Regions from separate parts of the Mycolicibacterium helvum genome, predicted to be linked through region 2. Evidence: riboswitches for the same ligand, from Rfam matches in the RefSeq annotation. Region 2 holds a riboswitch; the other holds the start of a gene.
The links. A riboswitch is a leader RNA that binds a small molecule or an ion and turns the genes downstream of it on or off. The one in region 2 is predicted to bind glycine.
Positions count from the first base shown of each region.

Region 1: another riboswitch for glycine. It lies ahead of gcvP (aminomethyl-transferring glycine dehydrogenase); the one in region 2 lies ahead of gcvP (aminomethyl-transferring glycine dehydrogenase).

Region 1 covers NZ_AP022596.1:4,029,411-4,034,897, forward strand. Annotated here, with positions in the region: gene G6N38_RS18940 (class I fructose-bisphosphate aldolase) at 1-340, opposite strand, end outside; gene G6N38_RS18945 (Tm-1-like ATP-binding domain-containing protein) at 375-1,694, opposite strand; glycine riboswitch at 2,023-2,113, shown strand; gene gcvP (aminomethyl-transferring glycine dehydrogenase) at 2,238-5,129, shown strand; gene gcvT (glycine cleavage system aminomethyltransferase GcvT) at 5,126-5,487, shown strand, end outside.
Region 2 covers NZ_AP022596.1:5,662,403-5,667,889, reverse strand. Annotated here, with positions in the region: gene garA (glycogen accumulation regulator GarA) at 1-438, shown strand, start outside; gene ftsR (transcriptional regulator FtsR) at 470-1,198, shown strand; gene G6N38_RS26665 (bifunctional nuclease family protein) at 1,247-1,741, shown strand; gene G6N38_RS26660 (MerR family transcriptional regulator) at 1,984-2,619, shown strand; glycine riboswitch at 2,634-2,731, shown strand; glycine riboswitch at 2,732-2,839, shown strand; gene gcvP (aminomethyl-transferring glycine dehydrogenase) at 2,881-5,487, shown strand, end outside.

The sequences.
Region 1 (5,487 bases), 1.6 Mb from region 2:
CGACGACACCGTCGACGCCGAGGGTGGCGCAGTGCTCGACCGAGGCGATGAGCCGTTCCTGGTGGGACTTCTCGCCGCGGGTCGCGGTCGCGGTGATCTTTGCGACGATGGCGACCTCGGGGGATTCGGCAATGACGGGGGAGAGGGACTGAAGCAGGCCCGGGGTGAGGAATGCACAGTTGGCGCCGCCGTTGCGGACCTTTCGGAAGCTCGTGGCGGGATCCTCGATCCCAGACATGACTTCGGGCACGCTCGTGCCATGGGAGAAGGCGAACATCACCGAGGAATTGGTGGCGGGGTCGATGATGCGACGCAGGCGGAGATCTTTACCGATGGACATTGCTACCTCTCATTGGGTGTTTATTGCGGAAGCCTCAGGCAAACGCGGGTGGGTGTGTGTGCTGCGCGCGCAGCATCGAAGTGAAGACCGCCAGTACCTGATCGATGAACGCATCGTCGTTGATATGCAGGTCGAGTTCGGTCAGCGCGACGTGGTCGGCGAGGTTCGCGCGCAGTGTGTTGATGAAGGCGCCGTCCGCTTCCGGATTCCAGAACGCTTTACCCGGGGCGTCGGGAACTGAGAAGCCGCCAGTGGGGATGAATACGTGTGTCGGACCGGTAGCCTTGTTCGCCTTGTAAGCGAATGTTTTGGCTAGCGCGGTCATTTCGTCGGCGGTGAGTCTCACCAGAGTCAGTTCGGGGTTATGCCCGAAGTACGTGCGGTCGGGAAATTCGGCAGTCGCCGCGCTCATCGGACCGCACGTGATGAAGTCGGTGCAGCCGGGGACCAGGATCTGGGGCAGCCCGGCCAGACCTGCGGCCTCCATGCGATCGGGCCCGGGGTCCATCAAGCCGCCGACGAGGCTGGCGCCGAGTTCGGTGGTGGTGTAGTCCAGGACGGCGTCGACCTGTCCGGTCCGGACGGCGTCTTCCAGTGCGCGTCCACCGGTCCCGTTGGCGTGAAATGCGATGAAGGAGATGCCGCGCTCTTCGAGGTACGCCCGAGCACGCATCAGCGGTCCGGTGGTGTTGCCATTCATCGACACCGCGACGGTTAGCGGCCGGGAATTGCCGTTGTCGGCGGCGGCGGAAGTGCTCACGCCCATGGCGGCCTTGGCGGCCCCGACGATGTAACCGGCCGCAGTCCGGTAGATCCGGGAGGTGATGGTGTTGACGCCGATGATGTCGACGACCGAGTGCATCACCGCGACATCACGGATCCCGACGTAGGGCTCGAACGTGCGGCTTCCGGAGGCCAACGGAGACACGATCAGTTTGGGAAAGCCCACCGGCAGTTCCTGCAGGGCCGGTCCTGCGATATGAATCCCGGCGCCGCCCATGCAGATCGCAGCGTCGATCTCACCGTCGGCATGCAGATGGGAGAGCAGGGCGCCGACGCCCGCCCGCAGTGCGGAGACGGCCGCGCCACGGGGCAGGGCGCTGATCTCGTCGATGCTGCTTCCGGCGGCCAGGGCGACAGTGTCCTGGTCGATGAAACGTCGGCCCTTGAGTGCGGCGGTCGACGGGTGTTCGGCGTGCCGAGCGGAGGTGTCGAGCAACAGGGGGGTGGCGTCAAACTCCTCGATGAGGTCCGCCACCGCACATAATTCGTCGGCCTTCGTGTCGAAGGTGCCGATAACCAGCACATTCGGCCGGGGGAGCCGTGCGCTTCCAGCGCGTGTGACGGAGCTCATGTCCGATGACAGTAGACGTGGCTGCCGAACAAATCAAGCCGAAATCGCATCTTTTGTTCGGTAGGCCGAACGGAAGGCGAAGTTTTTACGGGATCAGAGTGATCGCCGATCGGAATGACGAACGGGGTCAGATGGCTCGCGGTGCGCTGGGTCCGGCATGCGGCGACCCCACATCGGAAGTGGGCTAATGACTGCTCCGGCGATCGTATGGGCCGAATGTACCGTCTTGGCGCATGGTGCGGCTAGCGGTGCGTGTGAATTAGCAAGATTTCGCTCGGTTTTCCGAACGGTGTGGTTTCATAGGTTCCACCACAATTGAAGACGCTATCGACTCACAGCGGGAGAACCTCCGAATCGGAGGCGCCGTAGGAGCAAGTCCTCCCCGGGAATCTCTCAGGCCCCAGTACCGCTGCGACGAGGCAACTCTGGAGAAAGCGCCCCCAGCGGGGCGTTTACCGAAGGTGAAGAGCGCGCCCGAACGGCGCTGCAAATCTCTCAGGTCCAAGGACAGAGCGGGGAGGGTCCATCAAGGACAGCTCGCTGATGCGAGCACGAACTTGGAGAGATCCCTTGTCGCTCAACACTTCAACGCAACTGATTTTTGCTGACCGTCATATCGGACCCACCCCGGCTGAACAGCACCGGATGCTGCACGCAATCGGTCTCGGCACTCTGGACGAGTTGATCGAGGCTGCGGTGCCCTCGTCGATCCGCACGGCGGCTGCACTCACATTGCCCGCGGCGCGATCCGAAGAAGGGGTGCTCGCCGAGCTGGCACACATCGCTGCCACGAACCGGACGTGCGTTCAGATGATCGGCTTGGGCTACTACGACACGATCACCCCGCCGGTGCTGCGTCGCAACATGCTCGAGTCTCCGGCCTGGTACACCTCCTACACCCCGTATCAGCCCGAGATCTCTCAGGGGCGGCTGGAAGCACTGCTGACTTTCCAGACCATGGTCGCTGACCTCACCGGTCTGCCCGTCGCGGGAGCGTCCCTGCTCGACGAGGCGACCGCGGTCGTGGAGGCCATCCTCTTGATGCGCCGCGCGAGCAAGGATTCGGGTTCGGCAGCCGTGGTGCTGGACACCGAGTGCTTCCCGCAGACGGCGGCCGTCGTGGCCGGACGCGCCGCCGCACTCGGCATCGAGGTGATCCGGGCCGACGTGGGTGTCGGCTTACCGGATGGCGATTTCTTCGGTGTCGTGATGCAGAACCCGGGTGCCAGCGGAGTAGTCCGGGACTTGACTGCCGTCGTCGCCGATGCGCAGGAACGGGGTGCCTTGGTCGCGGTGGCCACCGACCTGTTGGCCTCGACGCTGTTCGCGCCCCCTGGAGACCAAGGCGCTGACATTGCGGTGGGATCGGCCCAACGCTTCGGCGTGCCACTGTTTTACGGTGGACCCCACGCTGGCTTCATGTCCGTACGCCACGGACTGGAACGGATGCTGCCCGGCCGGCTCGTCGGAGTGTCCCGCGACCGCGACGGTACGCCGGCCTACCGTCTGGCACTGCAGACTCGTGAGCAACACATCCGCCGTGACAAGGCGACCAGCAATATCTGTACGGCTCAGGCGTTGCTCGCCAACGTGGCCGGCATGTATGCCGCCTACCACGGGCCTGACGGTCTCGCGTCGATTGCGCGCCGCGTGCACGGCCACGCCGCGGCGATCGCCACCGGGCTGGCCACGTTGGGTCTCGCCGTCACGAACGCCGACTACTTCGACACGCTGACCGTCCGCGTCGGCCACGGCGCCAAGAAGATCGTGGCTCGCGCCGCCGCCGACGGCATCAACCTGCGTCGCATCGACGCTGCCCACGTTGGCATCTCGTGTGACGAGAGGACGACCGAGGACGTCGTATCCCGGGTGCTTGCCGCCTTCGGTGCTCGACCGGTACCGAGCTCGCCTGCCGACCTACCCGCGCATCTCGCGCGGACGTCACCGTACCTGCAGCACGAGGTCTTCCACCTCTACCGTTCAGAGACAGCGATGATGCGCTTCCTGCGGACGCTGTCGGATAAGGATCTCGCCCTGGATCGCACGATGATTCCGTTGGGATCGTGCACGATGAAGCTCAACGCTGCGGTGGAGATGGAACCGATCAGTTGGCCCGGTTTCGCGGGCATCCACCCGTTCGCGCCGTCGGAGCAGACCCGCGGCTACCGCCGGCTCGTCGAGGAACTACAGCACTGGCTCGCCGAGATCACTGGTTACGACCGAGTGTCACTGCAGCCCAACGCCGGCTCCCAGGGCGAGCTGGCAGGTCTGCTCGCCATCCGCGGATATCACCAGTCTCGCGGGGATGTGGACCGCACCATCTGTCTGATCCCGCAGTCCGCGCACGGTACGAACGCCGCGTCGGCAGTTTTGGCGGGAATGCAGGTCGTCGTCGTGGCGACCGCGCAGACGGGCAACATCGACCTGACCGATCTAGCCGACAAACTCGCGATCCACGACGAACGTATCGCGGCGATCATGATCACCTACCCATCCACGCACGGTGTCTACGAACCCGACGTTCGCCAGGTCTGCGACCTGGTCCACGAGGCGGGCGGCCAGGTCTACATCGATGGCGCCAACCTCAACGCCCTTGTCGGCCTGGCCCGTCCGGGTGACTTCGGTGGTGATGTCTCACATCTGAACCTGCACAAGACTTTCTGCATCCCGCACGGGGGAGGAGGCCCCGGCGTCGGACCGGTCGCGGCGCGCGCGCACCTTGCACCGTTCCTGCCCTCGGATCCACTGGCCGGAGACGGTCCCGTGGGCCCGGTGTCGGCGGCCAATTACGGATCGGCCGGAATCCTCCCGATCACCTGGGCCTATCTGGCCTTGATGGGTCCAGACGGGCTGCGAGCTGCCACCGAGACCGCGGTGCTCTCGGCCAATTACCTGGCACGACGACTCGACCCGTACTTTCCGGTGCTCTATACCGGACCGGGCGGATTCGTAGCCCACGAATGCATCCTGGACCTTCGTGCCCTCACCAAAGCCACCGGCGTCACCGCTGAGGATGTCGCGAAGAGGCTCATCGACTACGGCTTCCACGCCCCGACGCTGTCGTTTCCGGTCAACGGCACCCTGATGGTCGAGCCCACCGAGTCGGAGGGCCTCGGCGAGCTGGACCGCTTCATCGACGCGATGATCGCGATCAGCGCCGAGATCGCCGAGGTGGCCACCGGCCGTTGGGAATTGGAGCGCAGCCCGTTGCGTCAGGCGCCACACACCAGTGAGCAGATCTGTGCCGATGACTGGGACTTGCCCTACAGCAGACGCAGAGCCGCCTACCCGGTGCCGCCACCGGGCGGTGTCAAGTACTGGCCACCCGTACGGCGCATCGACGGTGCCTACGGCGACCGCAATCTGGCGTGCTCCTGCCCACCGCCGGAGGCGTTCGTCAGCACCACGCCCATCGAAGACGGAGTACTCGTATGACCCACGAAACGCCTCTCCTGGCCGAACACCGGTCCTTGGGAGCCACCTTCACCGACTTCGCCGGCTGGCAGATGCCGCTGAAGTACGGCAGCGACCTCAAGGAGCACCACGCCGTGCGCACCGCGGCCGGTGTGTTCGACCTCTCCCACATGGGAGAGATCCACGTGGTCGGACCCGGCGCGGCGGCCGCGCTGGACTACGCCTTGGTAGGTGAACTGTCTGCGGTCCCGGTGGGACGTGCCAAGTACTCGCTGCTGTGCAACGAGAACGGCGGCGTGGTTGACGACCTGGTCGTCTACCGGCTCGCCGACAACGATTTCCTGGTCGTCGCCAACGCATCGAATGCGGCGACTGTCTA
Region 2 (5,487 bases):
GTCACCGTGGAGACGACATCCGTCTTCCGCGCGGACTTCCTCAACGAGCTGGACGCCCCGGCGGCGGCCAGCGGCGACAACGCAGTATCCGGGGTGGAGGGTCTCCCGGTCGGCTCGGCGCTGCTGGTTGTCAAGCGCGGACCGAATGCGGGCTCGCGGTTCCTCCTGGACCAGCCGACGACGTCGGCCGGTCGCCATCCGGACTCCGACATCTTCCTCGATGACGTGACCGTCAGCCGTCGGCATGCCGAGTTCCGGTTGGACGGCAACGAATTCCAGGTCGTCGACGTCGGCAGCCTCAACGGCACCTACGTCAACCGGGAACCGGTCGATTCGGCCACGCTTGCCAATGGCGACGAGGTCCAGATCGGCAAGTTCCGGCTGGTGTTCCTCACCGGACCCAAGCCGTCCGACGACGAAGGTGGTCCGGGAAGCTAGTGTCGGCGAAGAGCGCTCGCGCGAAGAGCTGATGATGCAGCCCGATACTCCCGCGCTCGCCGGGATGTCTATCGGAGCGGTCCTGGACCTGCTGCGACCGGACTTCCCGGACGTGACGATCTCCAAGATTCGATTCTTGGAAGCCGAAGGTCTGGTCACGCCGGAGCGCAGCGCATCGGGATATCGGCGGTTCACCGCGTACGACTGCGCCAGGTTGAGGTTCATCCTGACCGCGCAGCGCGACCATTACCTGCCGCTGAAGGTCATCAAGGCACAGCTCGATGCCCTGCCTGACGGCGAACTGCCGCACGTCGGATCGCCTTACGCCGTACCGCGATTGGTGACGGTCTCGGGTGACTCCGCGGACGACGACGACGCCGCACGCACCCAGGTTCGCCTGAGCCGAGAAGACCTGCTGGAGCGATCCGGGGTCGACGAGGAGCTGGTGGTTGCACTGTGCAAGGCAGGCGTGATCACCACCGGCCCGGGCGGGTTGTTCGACGAACACTCGGTGGTCATCGCGCAGTGCGCGCGGGCACTGGGGGAGTACGGCGTCGAACCGCGGCACCTGCGGGCATTCCGGTCGGCAGCCGACCGCCAATCCGACCTGATCGCCCAGATCGCCGGCCCGGTGGGCAAGGCGTCAAAGACCGGTGCCCGCGACCGCGCCGACGACTTGGCGCGCGAAGTCGCGGCCCTGGCAATCACGTTGCACACGTCGCTGATCAAGTCCGCTGTACGAGACGTTCTCGACCGCTGAGGACTAGACTCCGATTGATGGCAACGGGAGCGCGGAGGTCAGACACATATGGGTGAGGTTCGTGTGGTCGGCATCCGCGTCGAGCAGCCCCAGAACCAGCCGGTTTTGCTGCTGCGGGAATCCAACGGCGACCGCTACCTGCCCATCTGGATCGGCCAGTCCGAAGCCACCGCGATCGCGCTGGAACAGCAGGGCGTCGAGCATTCTCGGCCGCTCACCCATGACCTGATCCGTGATCTCATTGGCGCACTTGGGCATTCACTCAAGGAAGTGCGCATCGTGGATTTACGGGAAGGTACCTTCTACGCCGATTTGATCTTCGACCGCGATATCAAGGTCTCGGCCCGCCCGTCGGACTCGGTGGCGATCGCCCTGCGGATGGGGGTGCCCATCTATGTGGAAGAGGCCGTGCTGGCCGAGGCCGGGCTGCTGATTCCCGACGAGAGCGACGAGGAGTCCACCGGTGCCGTCCGCGAGGACGAGGTCGAGAAATTCAAGGAGTTTCTCGACAGCGTGTCCCCGGACGATTTCAAGGCGACCTGATCGGGTATTCGGGCCCCATGGCTGGTGAACGCCAAGATCACGGATGCGTCTCACTTGGCCGGTAGCGGTTCGACACGCGCGACGGATGCCGGGGAGCGCGCTCAAGGGCAGCCATACTTTCATCACGACGACGAGCGCGACTGCCCGTCGACAAGCGTATGCTCGATGAACTCGGACGCTGGGCTTACGCGGTTGGTGGAGCGGTTAGCGGGGCAAGAGTTCGAACGGCGAGAGGAAGCATCGTGGGCGAGCAGCCACGTCAGGGACAGTTGGACCTTGCCGGCGCGACGTCTGGTTCTTTCAAGGCGGATTCGGCCGTCGGCGCACCGGTCGGTGAGTCAGTGCAGCCAGGCCTGTTCCCCGATGATTCGGTGCCCGACGAACTCGTCGGCTACCGCGGCCCAAGTGCCTGCCAGATCGCCGGAATCACCTACCGCCAGTTGGACTACTGGGCCCGCACCTCGCTGGTGGTGCCATCCATCCGCGGCGCGGCCGGGTCCGGCAGCCAGCGGCTGTACTCGTTCAAAGACATCCTCGTTCTCAAGATCGTCAAGCGTCTACTCGACACCGGCATCTCGTTGCACAACATCCGGGTCGCCGTCGATCATCTGCGGCAGCGCGGCGTGCAGGACCTGGCCAACATCACGCTGTTCTCGGACGGCACAACGGTCTACGAGTGCACGTCCGCCGAAGAAGTTGTCGACCTTTTGCAGGGTGGGCAGGGTGTGTTCGGCATCGCGGTCAGTGGTGCGATGCGGGAACTCTCCGGTGCCATCGCGGACTTCCCCGGCGAGCGTGCCGACGGCGGCGAATCGATCGCCTCGCCCGAAGACGAGCTGGCCTCGCGGCGTAAGAGCCGCGACCGCAAGATCGGCTAGAATCAGCGGCGTATCGCCCTCGCGCGGGAGAGCTTCGTGGCCGCCAGTCACGGACGCCGAAGGAGCAACACCTCTCCGTCAACCTCTCAGGCCCCAGGACCGCGCGTGGCCACGATGCCTCTGGAAAGCGGTGACCTCGCGGTTGCCCGCCCATGGGGAAAGGCTCTCAAAGCCGAATCTCTCAGGCGCCCGGTTTTGGGTGGACGACAGAGGGAGAGGACGCCGCTGACGGCTGCGTCCGCCCGAGTCAGGAGCCCATCCGTGTCCGATCACACCCAGCCCACGTTCGCCGATCGTCATATCGGACCGGACTCCGACGCGGTTACGACCATGCTCGACGTCATCGGCGTCGGCTCGCTCGACGACCTGGCCGCCAAGGCGCTGCCAGCCGGAATCCTCGACGCGCTCGCAAACGGCCTGGCGCCCGGCCTCGATCAGCTGCCCGCCGCGGTCAGCGAGCATGAGGCGCTGGCCGAGCTGCGGGCACTGGCCGACACCAACACGATCGCCGTGTCGATGATCGGGCAGGGCTATTACGACACTCTGACGCCGCCGGTGTTGCTGCGCAACATCCTGGAGAACCCGGCCTGGTACACCGCCTACACGCCCTACCAGCCGGAGATCAGCCAGGGTCGGCTGGAGGCGCTGCTGAATTTCCAGACCATGATCGCCGATCTCACCGGGTTGGATCTGGCCAACGCCTCGATGCTCGATGAGGCCACCGCCGCCGCCGAGGCGATGACGCTGATGCACCGCGGGACGCGGGGGCCGGCCAACCGGCTGGCAGTCGACGAAGACCTGTTCGCACAGACCGCGGCCATTCTGGCGACCCGCGCGGAGCCGCTGGGCATCGAGATCGTCACCGCCGACCTGCGCAACGGGCTGCCCGAAGGTGAGTTCTTCGGTGTCATCGCACAGCTGCCCGGTGCGAGCGGGCGAGTGACAGACTGGTCGAAGCTGGTCGAGCAGGCCCACGAGCGCGGGGCGCTGGTGGCGCTGGGCACCGACTTGCTGGCGGTGACGCTCATCGCCCCGCCGGGGGAGTTCGGCGCCGACGTGGCCTACGGCAGTGCCCAACGATTCGGTGTGCCAATGGGATTCGGCGGTCCGCACGCCGGTTTTCTTGCGGTGCACTCCAAGCATGCGCGCCAGCTCCCCGGCCGGCTGGTGGGGGTGTCGGTCGACAGCGACGGCGCAGCGGCGTACCGGCTTTCGCTGCAGACCCGCGAACAGCACATCCGCCGCGACAAGGCGACGTCCAATATCTGTACCGCGCAGGTGTTGCTGGCGGTGATGGCGGCGATGTACGCCAGCTACCACGGCCCTGAGGGCTTGACCGGGATCGCCCGGCGCGTGCATGGTCACGCCCGGTCGCTGGCCGCCGGCCTGAGTGCGGCCGGCGTCGACGTTGTGCACGACACCTTCTTCGACACCGTGTTGGCGCATGTCCCAAGCCGGGCCGCCGCGGTGCAGGCCGAGGCCAAGGGCCGCGGCATCAATATCTGGCGGGTGGACGCCGACCACGTGTCGATCACCTGCGACGAGGCCACCACGGCCGCACACGTCGCACTGGTGCTCGAGGCCTTCACCGGAGCCGCCCCGGTGGCTGGAAACTACGCGGGTCCTGAGATCGATTCGCGGACAAGTGAATTCCTCACTCACCCGGCGTTCCATCGGTACCGCACCGAGACGGAGATGATGCGCTACCTGCGCGCGCTCGCCGATAAGGACATTGCACTGGACCGCAGCATGATTCCGCTGGGCTCCTGCACGATGAAGCTCAACGCCGTCGCCGAGATGGAGTCGATCACCTGGCCCGAATTCGGCCGCCAGCACCCGTTCGCGCCGGCCGGCGACACCCCCGGGCTGCGCAAGCTGATCGCCGACCTGGAGACGTGGTTGACGGGTCTCACCGGATACGACGCAATCTCGTTGCAGCCCAACGCCGGATCGCAGGGTGAGTACGCGGGTCTGCTGGCCATCCGCGACTACCACATGAGCCGCGGCGACAGCGGTCGAGATGTCTGCCTGATCCCGTCGAGCGCGCACGGCACCAACGCCGCTTCGGCGGCCATGGCCGGCATGCGGGTGGTCGTGGTGGCCTGCCGGGAGAACGGCGATGTCGACCTTGACGACCTGCGTGCCAAGGTCACCGAGCATGCCGAGCGGCTAGCCGCGCTGATGATCACCTACCCGTCCACGCACGGGGTGTACGAACACGACATCGCCGATGTCTGCGCGGCGGTGCACGACGCCGGCGGGCAGGTCTACATCGACGGCGCCAACCTCAACGCTCTGGTGGGGCTGGCCCGGCCGGGCAAGTTCGGCGGCGACGTCAGCCACCTGAATCTGCACAAGACGTTCTGCATCCCGCACGGCGGCGGCGGTCCCGGCGTCGGGCCAGTGGCGGTGCGTTCCCACCTGGCGGGGTTCCTGCCGGGCCACCCGCTGGCCGAGGAGCTGCCGAAGGGGCACGCGGTGTCGGCGGCACCGTACGGCTCGGCATCGATCCTGCCGATCACCTGGGCATACATCCGGATGATGGGCGGCGACGGCCTGCGCAACGCGACTCTGACGGCGATCGCGTCGGCCAATTACATCGCCCGACGCCTCGATGAGTACTACCCGGTGCTGTACACCGGCGAGAGCGGCATGGTGGCCCATGAGTGCATCCTCGATCTGCGCGGCATCACCAAGGCCACCGGTGTCACTGTCGACGATGTGGCGAAGCGGCTGGCGGACTTCGGTTTTCATGCGCCGACGATGAGCTTCCCGGTGGCGGGCACGCTCATGGTGGAGCCTACCGAGAGCGAAAGTCTGGCCGAGGTGGACGCATTCTGCGAAGCGATGATCGCCATTCGTGCCGAG